DNA from 2 places in the Massilia scottii genome. Region 2 is predicted to be linked to the other one. Evidence: predicted binding sites of a transcription regulator. Region 2 holds the regulator's gene; the other holds the start of a gene.

Region 1 (5,230 bases), on a different contig from region 2:
ACCAGGATGCTGGCCAGCCCGAGGAAAATGCCGACCGAAAAATCGACCCCGGTAAAGCGCGAGGCGATCAGCCCGACCGCGTAAATCTGCGCCACCACGTAGGTGAACGAGACGATGATGGTGGCGCCGACCGCCATCACCCGCACCGGACCGCCGCGCCCGCCCGCGCCGCCGCCGTAGCGCGCCGCCAGGAAGTCGGGGATGGTGTACTGGGCGAACTTGCGCAGGTAGGGCGCGATCAGCAGCGCCACCAGGCAGTAGCCGCCGGTCCAGCCCATGATGTAGGCCAGGCCGTCGAAGCCGTGCAGGTACAGCCCGCCGGCCAGGCTGATGAAGCTGGCCGCCGAAATCCAGTCGGCGGCGGTGGCCATGCCGTTGAACAGGGCCGGCACCCGGCGCCCGGCCACATAATATTCCGTCACGTTCGAGGTGCGGCTGATGACGCCGATGGCCGCGTACAGCACGATGGTGGCGAACAGGTACAGGTAGCCGAGCCAGACGCGCGGCATGCCTTCGCGTTCGAGCAGGGCCAGCGAGAGCACGAAGGCGATGAAACACACCGTGTACCACAGGTAATAGCGGCTCAGGCGCCCGAACTGCGAGCCGGGCGCGCTCATGCCGCCTCCTTGAGGGCAGCGACGAAGCGGCGGTCGGCGCGCCGCATGGCCAGCACGTAGACGCCGAGGATGGCCAGGTAGACCAGCGAGGCGCCCTGGGCCGCCAGGTAGAACGAGAGCGGCCAGCCGAACAGCGACCAGGTGGCCAGTTCGCGCGCGAAAAACACCGTGCAAAAGCCGGTGGCCAGCCACAGCAGCAGCAGGATGGCCGTGATGCGGCGCGTGCGCGCCCAGTGTACCCGGCGCGCGGCCACTAGGCGGCGGCGCTGGTCGGCCACGGCGTTCGTTTCCATCAGCCGGCCTCCTCGTCGGTGACGCGCGGCGGCGGGAAGCTCAGGCGGAACTGGCAGCCGGGCGCCTTTTTCTGCCCGCTGCGCGGATTGTTGAAGATGTCGATGACGGCGCCGTGCTGCTGGGCGATCTCGCGCACGATGGCCAGCCCCAGGCCGCTGCCGGGCGCGCTGTTGCCGAGGATGCGGTAAAAGCGCTCGAACACGTGGGCCCGTTCGTCCGGGGCGATGCCGGGGCCGGTATCCTCGACTTCCAGGATGGCCAGCTCGTCCTCGCGCCGCACGCGCACGGTGACGCTGCCGCCGGCCGGGGTGTAGCGCAGGGCGTTGTCGATCAGGTTCGAGAGCAGTTCGCGCAGCATCATCGGATTGGCCGCGATCAGCACCGGCTGGTCCGGCGCCTCGAAGCCGAGGTCGATGCGCTGGGCGAACGAGGCTTGCACCCAGTCCTGCACGGTATCGCGCGCGCTCTCGCACAGGTCGAGCTCCTCGTAGGCCAGGCCGGCGTTGGGCTGGTTTTCGGCGCGCGCCAGGGCCAGCAGCTGATTGACCAGGCGCGTGGCCGATTCGGAGCTTTTGGCCAGCTGTTCGAGCGAGCGCCGGATTTCCTCGGGGTCGAGCTGGCGCAGCGCCAGTTCGGACTGCATGCGCATGCCGGCCAGCGGGGTTTTCATCTGGTGGGCGGCGTCGGCGATGAAGCGCTTTTGCATTTCGATGGTTTGCGAGAGGCGTTCGAGCATGTCGTTGAGCGAGCCGACCAGGGGCGAGATTTCTTCCGGCACCTGGCGCGAATCGATCGGCGAGAGGTCGTCCGGACGGCGCGCGCGGATGCGTTCCTGCAGCTGGGCCAGGGGCGAGAGGCCGCGCGTCAAGGCCAGCCAGACCAGGGCCAGCACGATCGGCAGGATGATGAACTGGGGCAGGATCACGCCCTTGATGATTTCGTTGGCGAGCTGGGCGCGCTTATCCAGTGTTTCAGCCACCTGCACCAGGGCCGCCCAGGGCTCGTCGCCGCGCCTGGCCAGCGGGCGCAGGTTGACGTAGGAAAAGGCGATGCGCACCGGCGTGCCGTGCATCAGCTCGTTGCGGAAATGGACGCGCCCGTTGCGCAGGCGTTCCTCGTCGGGCGGCAGCGGCAGGTCGCGGTCGCCATCGATGTGCTCGCGGCGCGGGCCGATGATCTGGATATACACCTGGTCGACGTCGTCGGCGCGCAGCATGTCGCGCGCGCTGCCGGGCAGGCGCGAGAGCACCTTGCCGTCGACTTCGCGCACCTGCTGGGCCAGCACGGTGATGCTGTCTTCCAGCGCATGGTCGAAGGGCTGGTTGGCGATCGACTTGGCCACCAGGTAGGTGATGGCGATGCTCATCGGCCACAGCAGCAGCAGCGGGGCCAGCATCCAGTCGAGGATTTCGCCGAACAGGGAATGCTGGATGTTTTCGTCCGGCTCGGCGCCGGGCGGCACGTAAAGGGCGTCGGGCGCATCCGGCACGGCCGGGGCGGCCTCGCGCAGGCTCACTTCGATGCCACGCCCGCCTCGAGGCTGGCGCGGGGGGCGTCGGCGTATTTTTCCAGGCAATAGCCCAGGCCGCGCACGGTGGCGATGCGCACCCCGCCCACCTCGATCTTCTTGCGCAGGCGGTGCACATAGACTTCGATGGCGTTGTTGGACACTTCCTCGCCCCATTCGCACAGGTGGTCGACCAGCTGCTCCTTGGACACCAGGCGCCCGGCGCGCGCCAGCAGGATTTCCAGCAGGCCCAGTTCGCGCGCCGACAGGTCGAGCATCTGGTCGTTGATATAGGCGCTGCGCCCGACCTGGTCGTAGGCCAGCGGGCCATGGCGCACCACGGCCGCGCCGCCGCCGGCGCCGCGCCGGGTCAGGGCGCGCACGCGCGCTTCCAGTTCGGACAGGGCGAACGGCTTGGCCATGTAATCGTCGGCGCCCAGGTCGAGGCCATTGACGCGCTGTTCGATCGAGTCGGCCGCGGTGAGGATCAGCACCGGCAGGAGCGAGGCGCGCGCGCGCAGGCGGCGCAGCACTTCCAGCCCGGACAGCCGGGGCAGGCCGAGGTCGAGGATCAGCAGGTCGAACTCCTGGGTGGACAGGGCCGTATCGGCTTCCTGCCCGTTCTTCACACAATCGATGGCGTAGCCGGACTGGCGCAAAGAGCGCGTCAATCCATCGGCAAGCACGCTATCATCTTCGGCAAGTAAAATACGCATGAGGGCACCGGAACGTCTAATTAGGGCTATTGTGTTTCATTTGGCGCAACGCCGGGAATTTTTTTGAATCGGGGTCGCGTGCCGCTTGCATAAACCACTGTTTATTTGTACAGTGTTGTCTGTGACGTGACTTCTGCCCTGGATCTGGACCACTCTCTGGACTGAAAGAAAATTATGGATGATAAAAAAACCGTATTAAATGCTGGCGAGAAAGGCAAGGCGCTGGCCGCTGCCCTCGCGCAGATTGAAAAGCAGTTCGGCAAGGGCTCCGTCATGCGCATGGACGCCAACGCGCCCGTCGAAGACGTGCAGGTCGTCTCGACCGGTTCGCTCGGCCTCGACATCGCGCTGGGCGTGGGCGGTTTGCCGCGCGGCCGCGTGGTCGAGATCTACGGTCCTGAATCGTCGGGTAAAACCACCCTGACCCTGCAGACCATCGCACAAATGCAAAAACTGGGCGGCACCTGCGCCTTTATCGATGCCGAGCACGCGCTTGACGTCGGTTACGCCCAAAAACTGGGCATCAACCTGTCCGAACTGCTCATTTCGCAGCCGGACACGGGTGAACAGGCACTGGAAATCACCGATGCGCTGGTGCGTTCGGGCAGCGTCGACCTGGTCGTGATCGACTCGGTGGCGGCCCTGACCCCGCGCGCCGAGATCGAAGGCGACATGGGCGATTCCCTGCCAGGTCTGCAGGCACGTTTGATGTCCCAGGCACTGCGCAAGCTGACCGGTTCGATCAACCGCACCAACACCCTGGTTATCTTCATCAACCAGATCCGCATGAAGATCGGCGTCATGTTCGGCAGCCCGGAAACCACCACCGGTGGTAACGCGCTCAAGTTCTACGCTTCCGTGCGCCTGGATATCCGCCGCACCGGTTCCATCAAGTCCGGCGACGAAGTCATCGGTAATGAAACCAAGGTCAAGGTCGTCAAGAACAAGATCGCGCCACCGTTCAAGGAAGCGCACTTCGACATTCTGTATGGCGAAGGCACGTCGCGCGAAGGCGAGATCTTGGATCTGGGTGCGGATAACAAGATCGTCGAGAAGTCGGGTTCCTGGTACAGCTATAACGGCGAACGTATCGGCCAGGGTAAGGATAATGCGCGCATCTTCCTCAAGGAGCGTCCGGCGCTGGCGCGCGAGATCGAAAACAAGGTGCGCGTGGCCCTGGGCGTGCGCGAGCTGCCGCCGGTCGGTGGCGAGGAGCCTGTCAAGGTCGCCAAGCTGAAAGCAGTCCCCGAGTAATCGGCGGCGGCAACGATGGCAGCACCCCAACTGAGCCTGAAAGGCCGTGCCCTGCGCTATCTCTCGATGCGCGAGCACAGCCGGCTTGAACTGGGGCGCAAGCTGGCGCGCCATGCGGAGGAGGGCGACGACGTCGACGCCCTGCTCGATTTCCTCGAAAAGAACAACTGGCTGTCGCAGGAACGCTTTTCCGAATCGCTGATTCACCGCCGCTCCGCGCGCTTCGGCAACAGCCGCATCATGGCCGAGCTGCAAAGTCATGGGGTCAAGGGCGAAGCCTTGCAAGAGTTGAAAGCCGGAATGGCCGACAGCGAGACGGCGCGCGCCTGCGAAGTGTGGCAGCGCAAATTCGGTACGGTGGCGAGCGATCCCGCCGAGCGCAACAAGCAGATGCGGTTTTTGATGCAGCGCGGGTTTTCCCAACGCGCGGTCAGGGCGGCGATGCAGGGGCGCGATCCCGATGATGACTAGGTAATTCTCTGATTTGCTGTTCCGCTTGCCGCCTCCCCGGCGCCCGAGCGTGAGCAAGTGCGCCGCAACGCTGGCGCCGCTGCCTTGGGCGGAAAAGCGGAGCGCCTTTCGCCGTATGCCGGAGGTGTTACACCGGCATACTCCTCAACGGTGGAAGGCGCTACGCTTTTCCGCTCTGGAGCAAAGACTGTATTCCGTCCGCCTAATTTACACCGTAGTTTCTGCGGGTAAAAATGAGGTGGTGTGCCCAGTCAGCCTATTTGCTATCCCTTCCCACGCTGCTATGCGTCCATTCGATTGTTTTGGCTCGCAGCAACTCCAAACAACTTCGCGGCCGCGCCCCATTTTTCGCAAATAAGCACGGTTCGACG
Region 2 (5,230 bases):
GGGACTTGCTCGCTTTGGTCCGGGTGGACGATAAAAACGATTTCATAATGACGCATGCATAACTCCTTAGGGACGTTTAAACAAATGCCCACCTCGGCGTCAAGACGAGTGTGGGAAGGGAAAGCCGGCGATTATAGCGTGAAATAGAGCAACAATCAAGGGCGCATTGAGAAAGCTGTGCGATTGCGCGTCGTTCATGGCACGAAGTCGTCGTCGAGCAGTTGGGCCGGGGTGTAGGGTGGCTCCGGCGGGAAAGCGCTTTTCGGTAGCCGGGTTTCGATGGCCGCGCTACGCACGGCGTGCGCATACTCTTGTCGTGCCATGCGCTCGACCGCCCTGCTCAGGCTGGGACTGCGCTCCAGCAGCCGAGCAATTGCGCGGCGCTGCTCGTTGATGGTCGCCAGCCAGCTCGTCGACTTGCGCCGCGGCTGATACTGGCACTTGAGCAGGCGCATGATCAGAACGTGCAGCCGGCTACACAATTCCCTTTGATTGCGGCCGACCATTTCCTCAAACTCCTCCACAAGGTGTTCGACATCAAGGTGTTCAAAGTCCCTGGCGCGCAACAGCCTCACCTGTTGATCGATCCATTGGATCAGATCATCGTCGTAGTCAGCAAGTGGCACCCCGAGTCGATCCATGACCCGCCTCCTCTACCCTGTATTTCAGTTCACGGCCCCTCATCCGGCGAGTACGACGGCACGAAGTCGTCGTCGAGCAGCTGCGCGGCACTGTAAGGTAGCGCAGCCGGGAAGATGGACTCCGGCAGGCGTGTTTCCCAAGCGGCACGCCGGCGCGCTTCGGCATAGCGCCGCGCTGCTAGTTCGGGTATGTCGGCAACCAGACTGGGACTGTCGGCAATCAGCAATTCCACGCCAAAACGGGCGTCGTTCAGCTTGATGCACCAGTGCCGTGGCTTGTACCGTGGCCGCAACTGCAAACTGAGCAAGTACGCAGTGATATATTCAAGGTGCCCCTCGAGCTCACTCCGGTCGGCACGCACTGCGCCTTCAAGCTCGTCGATGAGGTTGTCGACATCAAGTAGCTCGAACTTTCCCATACGCAGCAACTCCGCCTGATCCTCAAGCCACAGCACAAAATCTTCCTCATAACCCACCCTTGGAACCTCAAGCCGATCCATGACTCACCTCCTCTGCTACTTGTTGGACAGCGCCCATCGCAAATAATTCGCCTGTTCGGCTAATTAACCCTTGCATTGCGCGAAATACTGTACAAAAATACAGTCTGTCCATATACACAGTCCCGCATACCGATGATCAAGCTCACTCCAAGGCAAGAACAAATCCTCAACCTGATCAAGGATGCGATCGAGAACACGGGCTTTCCTCCTACCCGTGCCGAGATCGCCAATGAACTGGGCTTCAAGTCGGCCAACGCGGCCGAAGAGCATCTGCAGGCGCTCGCGCGCAAGGGCGCCATCGAAATTTCGCCCGGCACCTCGCGCGGCATCCGCCTGATCGGCGCCAGCGTCGACGCCATTGCCATGCCGCCGCCGAACCTGCTCATGTCGCTGCCGCTGGTCGGGCGCGTGGCCGCCGGTTCGCCCATCCTCGCGCAGGAGCATGTGGAAGCGACCTACAGCGTGGACCCGGCGATGTTTTCGTCGCGTCCCGATTTCCTGCTCAAGGTGCGTGGGTGGTCGATGCGCGACGCCGGCATCATGGATGGCGACCTGCTGGCCGTCAAAAAGGTCGACAGCGCCAAGAATGGCCAGATCGTGGTGGCCCGCATCGGTGACGATGTCACCGTCAAGCGCTACAAAAAGACCGGCTCGCTGATCGAACTGCTGCCGGAAAATCCGGACTTCAAGGTGATCCACGTCGATCCCGCAACCGACGAGTTCGCGCTTGAAGGCCTGGCGGTAGGGTTGATGCGCAGCTGGAACTGAGCGTGCGGGCGCGGTTCCACTGCGCCCTTGCCGCCTAGTCGCCCTTGCGCGGCGCTGTCGCCGCCGCTTCGGTGACGATGCGGTTGTGTTCCTTGATGTAGGCGTCGGTGGCGGCACGCCACGCGCCGAAGTCGGCCAGCACCAGCTTGGCCGAGACCTTGGCGTTTTCGGCGATGCCCGCATACACGCCTTCCAGATACACGCGCGACTGCTCGGTTTCTTCCTTGGTCAGCAGGTCGGCCACATCCTTGGGAATGCGCTTGGTCAGCGGGCTGGCCTCGTTCAGGTTGCGCACGAAGCCGTTGTAGCAATCCTGCCAGGCCGCGACCTTGGCCGACACGCTCTCGATTTCTTCGTTCTGCTTCGACATGGCCGGAATGCGCGGCGCCGGGCAACGGAACTGGCCCGTTGTCAGGTCGGCGCCATCGTATTTGCCGATCCAGTAATCCAGGTCGGCACGGCGCGCATCGCGCTTTTTCATCATCTCCAGCGAGCCGGCCGCAGTCTTGTTACCCTTGGCGGCGGACTTCTTGAACCAGGCTTCGGCCTTGGCCAGGTCGACCGTGCCGGCCTCGCCGTAAAAATACATCTCGCCCATGTGCAGCTGGGCTTCGGCGTTGCCGGCGTTGGCCAGCTTGGTGTACAGCTGCAGCGCTTGCGGATAAGCCTTTTTCGCGAACAGGGCGTTGGCGTTGGCCAGCTCGTCCGCGTGCGCCACGCCGGCGAGCATCAAGCCCAGGCAGAACAGGTATTTCTTCATCGCGTGTAGGACCTTGTATTTGTACGAACCATGTGGACAAACCCGCATCGTCACCAGATGACATGACAGGGCGGCGCGCGCCGTCCTGCCCCGTTCAATCCAGCGCGGAGCGGAAGTCGTCGAGCAAGTCAGCCGTGTCTTCGATGCCGACCGACACCCGGATCAGCGATTCGGCGATGCCCATGCTGGCGCGCCGCTCGGCGCCCATCTCGTAGAAGATGGTGTGCGAGACGGGAATGACCAGGGTGCGCGTATCGCCCAGGTTACTGGCGGAGATACCGAGCTTGAGGCGATTGAGGTAATCGAAGCAATCGATGCCGTCTTTCAGTTCAAAGCTCAACAGCGAACCGTAAGCCTTGAACAGATCGCTCGCCAGCGCGTGCTGCGGATGCGATGCCAGGCCCGGGTAATACACCGCCGCCACGCGCGCGTCGGCTTCGAGCATGCGCCCGACTGCCAGCGCATTGGCCGAAGCGCGCTCCATGCGCAGCGCCAGCGTTTCCGCCCCCACCGCGATGTGGTGAGCCGCTTCCGGCGCCAGCGAGGCGCCGAAGTCGCGCAGGGCCTTGGCGCGCAACTGCGCCATGCCCCACTGCGCCGGCGCATTGCGCTTGTAGTTGGCCGCAATGTTCGGGAACGCGCTCCAGTCGTATTCGCCGGTATCGGTCAGGCTGCCGCCAAGCGCATTGCCGTGGCCTCCGATCGACTTGGTCAGCGCATTGACCACCAGCCCCGCACCGACCGTTTTAGGCCGGAACAGGTAGGGCGACGTCATGGTGTTATCGACCACGAACAGAATGCCGCGTTCCCTGCACAGCCGGCCGATGCGCGCCAGGTCCGCCACCTGCGTGCGCGGGTTGGCGATGGTTTCGACGAACACCAGGCGCGTGGCCGGCGTGAGCGCGGCTTCGACGTTGGCCACGTCGGTCGCATCGGCAAACGCCACCTCGACGCCCTGCCCGGCCGCCGTTTGCCACAGGCTGTTGGTGTTCCCGAACAAGAACGACGACGACACAATGTGGTCGCCGGCGCGCAGCAGCGCCTGGAACACGGCGCCGATGGCCCCCATCCCGGTCGCAAAGCACAAGGTCGATACGCCGTCTTCCATCTGCGTGATCTTGTCTTCGAGCGCGGAGATGGTCGGATTGCCCTGGCGGCCGTAGCGAAAGCCCGGCTCCTTCCCCTGGAACACCGACGCCAGCTGGCGCGCGTCGTTGTAGCCGAAGGTCACCGAGGTGTGAATCGGCTTGTGCAGCGACCCATGCTCGATCGGCTTTTGCCGGTCGTTGTGCAGGATGGTCGTGGTGAAGCCGTAGCTTTTCTTCTCGCTCATCAGTTACTCGGCGGTCGCCAGGTTCAGGTTCAGCTGGGTGCGCGCCGCATCTTCGGCCGGTGCGGCTTTCGGATTGTGGCGCGCGAATTCCAGCCGGTCCAGATACGCGGGCGTGACGTCGCCAGTCACGTACACGCCGTCGAAGCAGGATGCCTCGAAGCTGGTCAACGCCGGGTTCACGTCCGAGATCGCGCGCTTGAGCGCATCGACGTCCTGGTACACCAGGGCGTCGGCCGTGATCTCGCGGCAGACTTCCTCGGTGCTGCGGCCGTAGGCGATCAGTTCATCGCGGGTCGGCATGTCGATGCCGTACACGTTCGGGAACAGCACCGGAGGCGCGGCCGACGCGAAGAACACGTTGCGCGCGCCCGCTTCACGCGCCATCTGCACGATTTCCTGGCTGGTGGTGCCGCGCACGATCGAGTCGTCGACCAGCAGCACGTTCTTGCCCTTGAATTCGGAACCGATCGCGTTCAGTTTCTGGCGTACCGACTTGCGGCGGATCGCCTGGCCCGGCATCAGGAAGGTGCGGCCGATGTAGCGGTTCTTGATGAAGCCTTCGCGGTACTCGACACCGAGTTTGAGCGCCAGCTGGATCGCGGCAGGACGCGAGGAATCGGGAATCGGCATGACCACGTCGATCTCGCCCGACTTGAACTCCTGGCGCACCTTGTCGGCCAGGTACTCGCCCATTTTCAGGCGCGTGGCGTAGACCGAGGCGCCGTCGAGAATCGAATCCGGGCGGGCCAGGTACACGTACTCGAAGGCGCACGGGTTGAGCGACGGATTGTCGGCGCACTGGCGTTCGTGCAGCTTCATGTCCATGTCGATGAACACCGCTTCGCCCGGCGCGATATCGCGCAGGAAGCGGAAACCCATGCCTTCCAGCGCCACCGATTCGCTGGCCACCAGGTATTCGGTGCCGTTGTCGGTTTCGTTGGTGCCGATGCACAGCGGACGAATCCCGAACGGATCGCGGAAGGCCAGCAGGCCGTGGCCGGCGATCTGGGCGACAACGGCGTAGGCGCCGCGCACGCGCCGGTGCACCGCTTGCACCGCCTTGAAGATGGAATCTGGATCGAGCGTGAAGCCGGTGGTCGATTCCTGGATTTCATGCGCCAGCACGTTGAGCAGCACTTCGGAATCGGAGTCGGTGTTGATGTGGCGGCGGTCGTTGCGGAACATCTCGGACTTGAGCTGTTCCTGATTGGTCAGGTTGCCGTTGTGC

Evidence for each region. The regulator LexA, encoded in region 2, represses DNA repair genes until DNA is damaged. The targets are predictions, from matches to a motif close to ACTGTATNNNNATACAGT.
Region 1: recA (recombinase RecA) is a predicted target of LexA. The motif match lies at 3,231-3,248, and genes of this name have one in related genera.

Annotation. Positions count from the first base shown of each region.
Region 1 is NZ_JAVCWM010000003.1:339,134-344,363, reverse strand. It holds gene RBA41_RS05760 (sodium:solute symporter family protein) at 1-617, opposite strand, end outside; gene RBA41_RS05755 (DUF4212 domain-containing protein) at 614-910, opposite strand; gene RBA41_RS05750 (sensor histidine kinase) at 910-2,427, opposite strand; gene RBA41_RS05745 (response regulator) at 2,424-3,134, opposite strand; gene recA (recombinase RecA) at 3,309-4,388, shown strand; gene recX (recombination regulator RecX) at 4,404-4,859, shown strand.
Region 2 is NZ_JAVCWM010000016.1:69,378-74,607, reverse strand. It holds gene rpsF (30S ribosomal protein S6) at 1-56, opposite strand, end outside; gene RBA41_RS21710 (DUF29 domain-containing protein) at 195-641, opposite strand; gene RBA41_RS21705 (DUF29 domain-containing protein) at 671-1,141, opposite strand; gene lexA (transcriptional repressor LexA) at 1,274-1,909, shown strand; gene RBA41_RS21695 (tetratricopeptide repeat protein) at 1,944-2,669, opposite strand; gene RBA41_RS21690 (cystathionine gamma-synthase family protein) at 2,764-4,002, opposite strand; gene purF (amidophosphoribosyltransferase) at 4,006-5,230, opposite strand, start outside.